3 regions of the Kitasatospora sp. NPDC024654 genome follow, and region 2 is predicted to be linked to each of the others. Evidence: riboswitches for the same ligand, from Rfam matches in the RefSeq annotation. Region 2 holds a riboswitch; each other region holds the start of a gene.
What was found. Region 2 has a riboswitch for magnesium ahead of ACZ38L_RS13670 (hypothetical protein). Riboswitches for the same ligand answer to the same signal wherever they lie in the genome.

Region 1 (3,265 bases), on a different contig from region 2:
CGGAGCCGAACCGGCTGTCGGGCGACTCGGAGGTGCCCTCGCCCTGCTCCTTGATGATCTCGATCGCCTGCTCGACGTCGTCCAAGCTCTCCACCGGGAGCAGCCGGTCCGGGCCGATCCGGTCGGCCAGCTGGCCCTCGGCCGAGAGTTCGGGCCGGACGTCGCGGAACGCCTCCAGCAGCGCGGTGTAGAAGGCGCCGATGGTCGGCGGTCCGGCCGCCATCCGGGCGAGCGGGGTCTCCGGGGTCTCGATGCCCATCAGCACCTCGTGCACGTACTCCTTGGTGAGCCCGGAGAGGTGGACGACCAGTCCGGGCCGGACCCCGCCCGGGAGCGGGCCGGGGTACGAGGGCACGGCGTCGGCGATCCGGGGCCGGCCGCCCACCGCCACCAGCAGGTTGCAGGCCAGGCCCATGTGGTACATCTCGTCGTTCACGATGCGGCGGATCAGCCGGGCCGCCTGGTGGCCACGATCCCTGACGGACCACCAGGCGCAGAGGTACGGCGGGATGGTGGCGAACTCCAGCTCCACCGCGACCTGGAGCGCCGCCCTGATCCACTGGACGTCACGCCGGTTGCCGGGCACCGCCAGCAGCCGCGCGACCGCTCCGACGGCGGTCGCGCCGGGTGGCGCGGTGGGTGCGGCCGCCGCGGGCGGCGCGACCACGGCCGGCCCGGCCGCGGCCAGGCCGGCCGAGGCGAGGAAGTCCCTGCGGCTCAAAGGGGGAACCCGTCGGCTCTCATCGATCACATCTGCCTCCGTCCTTGGGCGACCGGCCTCGGTCCTTCGGCCGCGGGCCGCTCGGCTGCCTGGCAACGGCTGGCGAAGCTACCAGCGGATCGGCCGCCGAGCCGGCGCCGCCACCGGGACACCCGCCGGTCACCACCCGGGAGGCTCAGCCGTGCCGTCCGGCGAGCAGGACCTGGTCCGGTGCCGGCCGGCACTCGGGAACGGATTCAACGAACTCCAGCAGGTTGCCGACCGGGTCCTGGGTGTAGAAGCGGCGGTGCGGCGGCAGGCTCTCGTCCCAGACCACCAACGCACCGAGATCCGCCAGGCGCGTCGCGAAGTCGTCGATCGCGCTGACCACCAGTCCGGGGTGAACCTTGGTGGTGGGCCGGAAACGCTCCTCGATCCCCAGGTAGAGCCGGACCCGGCCGCCGTCGGCCGCGAACCAGCAGCCACCCCGGTCGGTCAGCGGCGCCGGCTTCGGGATCTCGGCCAGTTGCAGGATGTCGCAGTAGAAGGCCCGGAGCAGTGCTTCGCTGCCGGGCGGTGCGCTGAGCTGGACGTGGTCGAGGGCCGTGATCACAGACGGCCTCCTCTCGGTGGTGGTGGTCATGGTGGGCCGCCCGAACTCCCGGGTGACGGTGGGGAGTCGGGTGCACACGGCGGCGCGCCGCCCGACGGGTGATCCACGTCGGCGCGGGCCGATAAACTGATGCTGAGTCAGAATTCCGTGTTGGTGGGGTCGTTATCGCAGGGCGGGGAGGGGCGACGACAGGCGGGGGTGGGGGCCACGGTGGCCCGGACTACTGCAATCCATGTCTCTCGCCTCCTCCCGGCCGGACGAACCGTCTTCGGTGCGTCATCGACTCGGCAAGGAGCTCACCGGCGCGCCCGAGCCGCCGGATCACCCCAACCCGTCAGAGCTTTGGCACTGCACGGCGTGATCCAAGCCCGAAGGACTGGAAGCCACTTGGGATCAACCCTTAAGCCGGGAAGATCTGTCCTGAACCTGGGCGTCTCTCGACGTCGTGGGGTCAGTGGCCTGTGTCCGTGCAGACGCCTCACCGAACGAGGTGCCTTCTGCAAACCTCGGCAAGCCTAGCTGCCGCCGGGCGACCGGGTTGACCATTTTGCCGACGCTTGACGTTGGGAGGTGATGCCGGCCGGCCGCGGGCGCCGGCCGACCACCTCGGCCCGTCCGCCCCTCACCGACCCGCCTGCTCGGGCTCCCCTCCCAGCTGCTGCGCGGCGCGGACCGTCCGTCCCGGGCCGCGCCGGACCCGGCGGCCGCCCGGGCGCTGGGGGACGTCGCGGCCGGGCTCACCGGCACCGGGTTCCCGGCCGTCGCCTGATTGGTCGCCGCTACGCGGTGTGGCGCAACCGCAGGACGTTGTCCTCACGGGTGCCGGGCAGGCCGTCCGGGTCGCTCAGCTCGCGGATGAACAGCTCGTCGCGCTCGACCCGCCACCGTCCCGGCGCGAGGTCGAGCGAGTCGAGGACCTCCGCGGTGGTGGGGAAGTGGTAGTCGAAGTGCGGGGTGTGCTGCCACGAGGGCCAGCCCGCGTGACCGACGATCAGCAGTACCCCGCCCGGTGCCACGGCCTCGGCCGCCCGGCGCAGGATGGCCGTCCGTTCGCCCTCCAGCTCGACCGGGGAGTGCAGGAACTGGGCGGACACCAGGTCGAAGCGGCCGGCGGGGAACGACTGCGACAGGTCGTGCCGCTGCCAGTCGATCCGCTCGGCGACCCCGGCGTGGGCCGCGTTGGCGGCGGCCCGGCGGAGCGCGGTCGCCGAGACGTCGACGGCGGTGACCCGCCAGCCCCGGTCGGCCAGCCAGATCGCGTCGGTGCCCTCGGAGCACCCGAGGTCCAGCGCGGTGCCGGGGGTCAGCTCGCCGACCTCCCGGACCAGCGGCTCGTTGGGCTTGCGGACCCGGCCCCACGGGCTCTCGCGGTCGCGGTAGAACTCCTCCCAGTACTCGTAGGCGGTGCTCTGTGGCGAGGTGTCGGTCATCGGTCGTCTCCTCGGTCGGGTTGGTTGGCTGGCGCCTTTCGGCGAGCGTGCGACAGCCGGCGGCCAATTGGCAAAGTTCCTTGCCGGAACGGCAAATGAGGCGAGTGACCTCCCGTGGGTGGCGGGCGTTGATCGGGCGTGAACCGCTTCGCCGCCGCCGTCGCCCTCCTCGCTGTCGCCGTGCTCGGCGTGCCCGCCGCCGCGGCCAGCGGGTCGCCGCCGCGAGCGCCGCTCGGGCGGCTGTTCGGGAGCGAGAACCGGCGGATGCCCACCGACCGCCGGGAGGTCGCGCTGACCTTCAACGCCGCCTGGGACGAGACCGGGGTGCCCGAGGTGCTGGCGACGCTGCGGCAGCGCGACGCGCCCGCCGACTTCTTCCTCACCGGGCGGTTCGCCGAGCGCCACCCCGCCGCCGCCCGGGCCATGGCGGCCGAGCACGGCATCGGCAACCACTCGTACAGCCACCCGCTGTTCGACCGTCTCACCGCCGACCAGGCCCAGCAGGAGGTCCTGCGGGCCGAC
Region 2 (3,265 bases):
ACTCGACAACCTCGGCGTCGAGTTGGAGCTCGGCTCGACGGTCACCGCCGACCGGCTCGCCACGGCCGACTTCGACGAGATCGTGCTCGCCACCGGGGTCACCCCGCGCGTTCCCGAGCTGCCGGGCGTCGACCACCCGAGCGTGCTCGGCTACCTCGACGTACTGCGGGACGGCGCGCCGGTCGGCGAGCGGGTGGCGATCATCGGCGCGGGCGGCATCGGGTTCGACGTCGCGGAGTTCCTCACCGACCAGACCGACCAGACCGGCCGGCCGGCCACCGCGGCCGACCGTGACCCACAGGCCTTCTACCGCCAGTGGGGCATCGACCCCGAGTACCGCGCGCCCGGCGGCCTGCGCCGGCCCGAGCGGGCCGCCCCGCCGCGCGCCGTCCACCTGCTGCAGCGCAAGCCCGGCAAGGTCGGTGCCGGTCTCGGCCGGACCACCGGCTGGATCCACCGCACGGAGCTCAAACACCGCGGGGTCACCATGATCGCCGGCGCCACCTACCACCACGTGGACGACGAGGGCCTGCACCTCACCGTCGACGGCGAGCGTCGCACCCTCGCGGTGGACACCGTCGTGCTCTGCACCGGCCAGGAGCCCCGGCGCGACCTGTACCAGGAGCTGCGCGCCCGGGGCCTCGATGCGCACCTGATCGGCGGCGCGGACGAGGCCGCCGAACTCGACGCCAAGCGGGCGATCCGCCAGGGCACCGAGCTGGCCGCCACCATCTGACCGGCCCGTCCCACCCAAGGCAGGCCCTAGGCTTCCCCCAAGCACCCGCACGCGGGACGGGCCGGCGGTCCGCTCCGCGCGCCCGCCGCCCGCACCGCACCGGAGGCTTGGCCGACCATGTCGCTACCGCACGCGATCCTCACCGCGCTGCTCGAAAAGCCGTCCTCCGGGCTGGAGTTGACCCGTCGGTTCGACAAGTCCATCGGGTTCTTCTGGTCCGCCACGCACCAGCAGATCTACCGCGAACTGGGCAAGCTGGAACAGGCCGGGCTGATCCGCGCGCTCCCACAGACCACCCCCACCCGGGGGCAGCGCAAGGAGTACGAGGTGCTGCCGGCCGGCCGGGCCGAGCTGGCCACCTGGGTGGCCGAGCCCGCCGAGCCGAAGGCGATCCGCGACGCCCTGCTGGTCCGGCTGCGGGCGGCGGCGGTGGTCGGCACGGACGGCCTGGTCGACGAGCTGCGCCGGCACCTCGCCCTGCACCGAACGCGACTGGCCGAGTACGCGGAGATCGAGCGGCGCGACTTCCCGGCCGAGCGGTCGGCCGAGGAGAACCGGCTGCACCACCTGGTGCTGCGCGGCGGAATCCGGCTGGAGACCTTCTGGATCGACTGGCTCACCGAGGTGCTCGCCGAACTGGACGCCTGACTCCCGACGGCTGACGCCGGTCGCCCGAAGGGTCTATAGTTGCCAACGTTTGCAGGAGGCACCTCGTTCGGTGAGGCCTCTTCACGGACACAGGCCACTGACCCGACGACGTCGAGAGACGCCCAGGTTCAGGACAGATCTTCCCGAATTAAGGGTTGATCCCAAGTGGCTTCCCACCTTCGGGAGGGATCACGCCGTGGAGTGCCAAAGCTCTGACGAGTTGGGGTGAACCAGCAGTTTCGTGCTGGTCCGTTCCTTGCCGCGTACGAGGCGAGAACCGCCCCGACCGGAAGGAGGCGAGCGTCATGGACAACGGTCCGAGTAGTGGAAGCAGTCCGAGTAGTCCGGGCGCACCGGCCCTTCTCCGGTTCGGTGACCGCCCGTATCCGCCCGCCTCCGGCCCGCGCTGACCCGCTCCCGGCTTGCCCGCCCCGTTCCCGGGGCCGCCACACCGGGTTTCCGCGTGCCGTCCAACGGCCTTGCCCGCCTTGGAGGTTCCGCCATGACCATGGTCGCCCTGCCGCACGTCCTCGGCCGCCCGGAGACCGCCCGCCGGCACTCCGGCGGACGCCTGCTCCGCGCGATCCGCGGCTACCGGCGCCCCGCCGCCGCACCAGCCGCCCGGACCGCCCCGGTCGTCCCCGTTCTCCCCACGGCACCCGCCGTGCGCGGGTCGCTGCGGCTCACCCTGCACGACGGCACGCCGCGCCGCTACCTGCTGGACGCCCGCGACTTCGCCGCCACCACCTCGCCCGACGTCGCCTACGACGCCCGGGTGCACACCGCCTACCTGCTGGCCATGCAGGGACACCGCGCGCCCTGGCTGGCCCAGCACCTGGACCTGCCGTCGACCGCGGCCCACGCCATCGTCGAGCGGGCGGCCCGGTCCGGCACCGGACGGCCGGCTCCGGACGCCTGACGCCCGGCCACCCGGCGTCCGCGACAACCCCGCGTTCACGTCACGTCAGGGTTCCGTCAAGGGCGCGGACACCGAGCCGGACCGGACTATGCTGGCTTGGGTTTGGTCCACCAACTGCGGGATCGATCGATCTCAAAAACCTTCCGACTCAGCCGAGTTGGAGCACACCACGCGGGGCGACCGGCCGTTTCGAGCCGGCCCACGCCCTGCTGCGGCCGAGACGGGCAGACCGTCGCGAACACCGGGAGGAGGCGAGCGCCCATGGATCCCAGTACCCATAGTCCGGGCCGCCCGCGGCCCGGACTCCGAGCGGCCCGGTCCGCCCGCGACACGCGCTGACGAGGTCCGTCACGCGCCACCGCGTCGGGGCCGCCGGGGCCGTGCGCAGCGCGCCCTCACACCCGTCACCCGCACGTGCCGTGCCGCATTCGGCCCGCACGCCATCCGTCCGGAGGTCACCCGGTCATGTCCGTCTTCACCGCGTTCCACCACCCGATCGCCCGCCCGGCCAGCGCACCGCAGCGCCGCCCGCTGCGCGACGTGCTCGCCCGGGTCATCGGGCGGCTGGCCGACAGCCCGCTGGACAGCCCGGTCATCCAGGCCATCGCCGCCCAGGCACCCACGCCGAGCGGGGCGACGGTCCGGCGCGCCGGCGCGCCGCGCGCGCACTGGCGGACCGTGCCCGGCCCGGGCGGCTCGCCGCGACTGGAAGCCGCCTGGCGGCCCGAGAACTGACGTCACGTCAGTTGAGTGAAAGCCGCCCGCACGCGACGAAGGAGCAATGATGCCTCTGTGCTACCCCCGGATCGCCCGGATCCACCACGACTGCTCGGTGGCCCTGCCCGCAACCGGACCGGCCGCGCCCAGCCCGGCGCCGCGCCCCGTCAGCACTCCCGCCGAGCCCGGCCCGAGCCGCCTGCAACCGCTGGCCGCACTGGTCATCGACGACGGCCAGCGCACCG
Region 3 (3,265 bases), on a different contig from region 2:
GCAACCCCACCGGCGCGGGCGACTCCGCGGTGGCCGCGCTGACCACCGGTCTGCTCGACGCCCTTCCCTGGCCGGCCCGCCTCGCCCGGGCCGTCGCCCTCTCTGCCGCCACCGTCCTCGCTCCGACCGCGGGCGACTACGACCGGGCCGCGTACCACCACCTGCTGCCCCGGGTCACCGTCACCGCGCTCGGCTGAACGCCACCGGCCCGCGCGGCCGGACCGGCCTCGCCCGCCGGCGCACCCCCCGACCGGCCAGCAGCGACGCCGACGGCCCGCCGACCGCCCCTCACGGGGTGGCCGGCGGGCCGTCGGTGGGCTCGTCAGTGGCCGAGCGCGACCTCGACGATCTTGATGACCACCAGGATCATCGCGACCAGCAGGTAGCTGCGCAGCGCGGTCATGCCGATCTTGCGGGTGGTCGACATGGTCGGCTTGGTCAGCGTCTCCAGCGCCGGCATCCGCCACTCGTCACGGCCGGTCCGGTCGATCGGGTCCTCCTTGGTGGCGGTGCGGCGGCGGGTGAAGGAGTACCCGGCGGCCAGCACGCCGATCACGCCGCAGGCGGCCATGATCTGCAGGATCGCGTTGGCGGTGATGTTCGGGAAGAGCACCGAGGCGGTCAGGATGATCGACAGGGTGACCAGCACACCGATCACCGCGGAGGTGAAGGCGTTGGTCCGCGGGCCGTTGACCCAGGGGCCGAGGACGGCCTTGTCGTTGCAGAGCAGCAGCAGGAAGACGGTCGCGGACGGGAGCAGCACGCCGGCCAGCGTCTGCACGCCCTGGGTGAGCAGGCCCAGCGGCGAGCCCGGGATCAGCACGATGGTGGCGGCGACGGCGACCAGGCCGGCGTAGACGGCGTAGAAGCCCTTGGCGCCGCCGATGCCGCGGTGCAGCGAGTGCTTGATGCCGAAGACGTCACCGATCGCGTAGGCGGTGGAGAGCGAGACGGCGAAGGCGCCGATGATCGAGGCGTCCAGCAGGGCGATCGCGAACAGCACACCGGCCAGGTGACCGGAGGACTGGGCCAGGCCCTTGGCGATGCCGGCGGCGTCGGTGAAGTTGCCGAAGCCGTCGGTGCCGGCGAACGCGGCGGCGGAGAAGCCCATCAGCGCCGCACCACCGACGACCACCACGACGATGCCGATCCACAGGTCGGCCTTCTCGTACTTCATGAAGCGCGGGGTGATCCGCTTGTCGATGACGTACGACTGCTGGAAGAAGAGCTGCCACGGGGCGACGGTGGTGCCGACGATGCCGATGATCAGGAGCATCACGGTGGCGAGCTGGCCGCTGCCGCCGGGCATGTTCGGGACCACGAAGTCGTGGGCCATCTGCGAGGTCTTCGGGTGGATCATGAAGTAGATCGGGATCAGCAGCAGCGAGCCGGCGCACAGCGCGATGGCGATCCGCTCGAACCGGCGGAACGAGCCGGTGAAGGCCGAGGCCACGATGATGGCGGCGGCCAGCACGACCGAGGCGACCTTCGGCAGACCGAGGTAGTCGGAGGCCAGCGTGATCCCGATGAACTCGGTGACCAGGGTGAGGGCGTTGAGCAGGAAGAGGTCGATGACCGAGAACGCGCCCCAGAACTTGCCGAAGCGCTCCAGGATCAGCCGGGCGTGCCCGACGCCGGTGACCGCGCCCAGCCGCAGCACCATCTCCTGGTTGACGTACAGCACCGGTATCAGCAGCAGCAGGGTCCACAGCAGGTGGGTGCCGTAGTTCTGGCCGGCCTGGCCGTAGGTGGCGAAGGCACCGGCGTCGTTGTCGCCGACCATGACGATCAGACCGGGGCCGACGATCGCCAGCAGGGTCTTGAGCTTGGCGGACAGGCCCTGGCGCGGGGCGTCGTCGTCCAGCCGGATGGTGCCGAGCGCACCCTTGATGTCGCCGATGTGGGCGTCGTCGAGGACGGCGCCGCGCGGCGCCGTGGCCTGGTCCGTGGTGGTGATGGTGTCGGTCATGACTGAGAGCCTCCCGAGCCCCCCGCGACAGGGGGAGGTTTGGAGGCACGCAGCAGCAATCCCCCCTGCGAGCGGGCAGCCTGAGGCACCGTCACGACACGCGGCCGTGCGGGGACTGAGGTGCGACTCGAGATTCGCGCAGGGAAGGTGGTTACCGCGTGCCGTGAGAAGAAGACGGTGACATGCGGATGCGGGGCCGTTTGTGGCCCGGACTACTACTGCTCGAATCCATGTCTCTCGCCTCCTTCCGGCCGGACGCACCTCGTGGTGCGTGTCATCGACGCGGCAAGGAGCGGACCAGCACACCGAAGCGGCGCCGGTTCACCCCAACTCGTCAGAGCTTTGGCACTTCACGGCGTGATCCGATCCCGTTGAATCGGAAGCCACTTGGGATCAACCCTTAGGTCGGGAAGATCTGTCCTGATCCGGAGCGTCTCTCGACGGGTGGGATCAGTGGCCTGTGTCCGTGAAGACGCCTCACCGAACGAGGTGCCTCCTGCAAAACCTCGACAAGCATAGACCCATGCTTGCGGCGCAAGGCAACCGATTACCAAAGCTTGACCTTCGGGCCGGCATGATCGGGAACTTAAACAGTTCGTTCAACATATTCCGTTGACAACGGAGTGCGCGAATCGCACTCTGAGGGCATGTCAGCAACCGATCCCACCAGCGGTCCCTTCACCGCCCCCGACCCCGGCCAGGTCCGCGCCCAGCGCGAGTACGCCGCGCTGTTCCGGCTCGCCGAGCGGCACGCGGCCACCGAGGAGCAGCGCCGCCGGCAGACCCACCCGACCACCCCCGGCCCGCACGAGGTGGTCCGGCTGGTCGCGCTCCTCATGGTCGGCTCGGCCCTGCTCGACGAGGGTGAGCCGGAGGTCGACCAGGCCGACGTCACGGCCGCGCTCACCCTGCTGCCGCTGGTCCGCGGCGAGCTGGACGAGCTGGAGACCGGCCTGCTCAAGATGGCCCGCGGGCGCGGCATGACCTGGCAGGAGATCGCCTTCGGCCTCGGCCTCGGCACCCCGCAGGCGGCGCGCCAGCGCTACGAGCGGCTGGCCGAACGCACCGGCCCCGAGTAGCCGGAGCCCGCGGGGGCGCGGCCACCGCCCGCTCGGTGCGACGCATGGGACGGCCGGGAGCGAGGAATGCTTCCCGCGGCACCGAGCGTGTCGTGACCACAGCAGTCAACCGAAGGGGTGGCCTTGAGACCGACCACGGAGAGGTTCCTCGCCGTCTCCGCGGAGCTGACCGGCTTCGCCACCGACGAACTCCGGGCGACCGGCCTGGCCGCCGGTC

Region 1: it holds a riboswitch for magnesium, as region 2 does, so the genes downstream of both, ACZ38L_RS13445 (VOC family protein) here and ACZ38L_RS13670 (hypothetical protein) in region 2, are expected to answer to the same signal.
Region 3: it holds a riboswitch for magnesium, as region 2 does, so the genes downstream of both, ACZ38L_RS08990 (NRAMP family divalent metal transporter) here and ACZ38L_RS13670 (hypothetical protein) in region 2, are expected to answer to the same signal.

Annotation. Positions count from the first base shown of each region.
Region 1 covers NZ_JBVHLF010000017.1:104,840-108,104, forward strand. Annotated here, with positions in the region: gene ACZ38L_RS13440 (ferritin-like domain-containing protein) at 1-721, opposite strand, end outside; gene ACZ38L_RS13445 (VOC family protein) at 897-1,313, opposite strand; M-box (ykoK) riboswitch at 1,632-1,810, opposite strand; gene ACZ38L_RS13450 (class I SAM-dependent methyltransferase) at 2,093-2,743, opposite strand; gene ACZ38L_RS13455 (polysaccharide deacetylase family protein) at 2,882-3,265, shown strand, end outside.
Region 2 covers NZ_JBVHLF010000018.1:32,511-35,775, forward strand. Annotated here, with positions in the region: gene ACZ38L_RS13660 (oxidoreductase) at 1-736, shown strand, start outside; gene ACZ38L_RS13665 (PadR family transcriptional regulator) at 854-1,384, shown strand; M-box (ykoK) riboswitch at 1,440-1,616, shown strand; gene ACZ38L_RS13670 (hypothetical protein) at 1,887-2,303, shown strand; gene ACZ38L_RS13675 (hypothetical protein) at 2,769-3,038, shown strand; gene ACZ38L_RS13680 (winged helix-turn-helix domain-containing protein) at 3,085-3,265, shown strand, end outside.
Region 3 covers NZ_JBVHLF010000010.1:67,874-71,138, forward strand. Annotated here, with positions in the region: gene ACZ38L_RS08985 (1-phosphofructokinase family hexose kinase) at 1-197, shown strand, start outside; gene ACZ38L_RS08990 (NRAMP family divalent metal transporter) at 323-1,969, opposite strand; M-box (ykoK) riboswitch at 2,288-2,465, opposite strand; gene ACZ38L_RS08995 (DNA-binding protein) at 2,617-3,048, shown strand; gene ACZ38L_RS09000 (hypothetical protein) at 3,172-3,265, shown strand, end outside.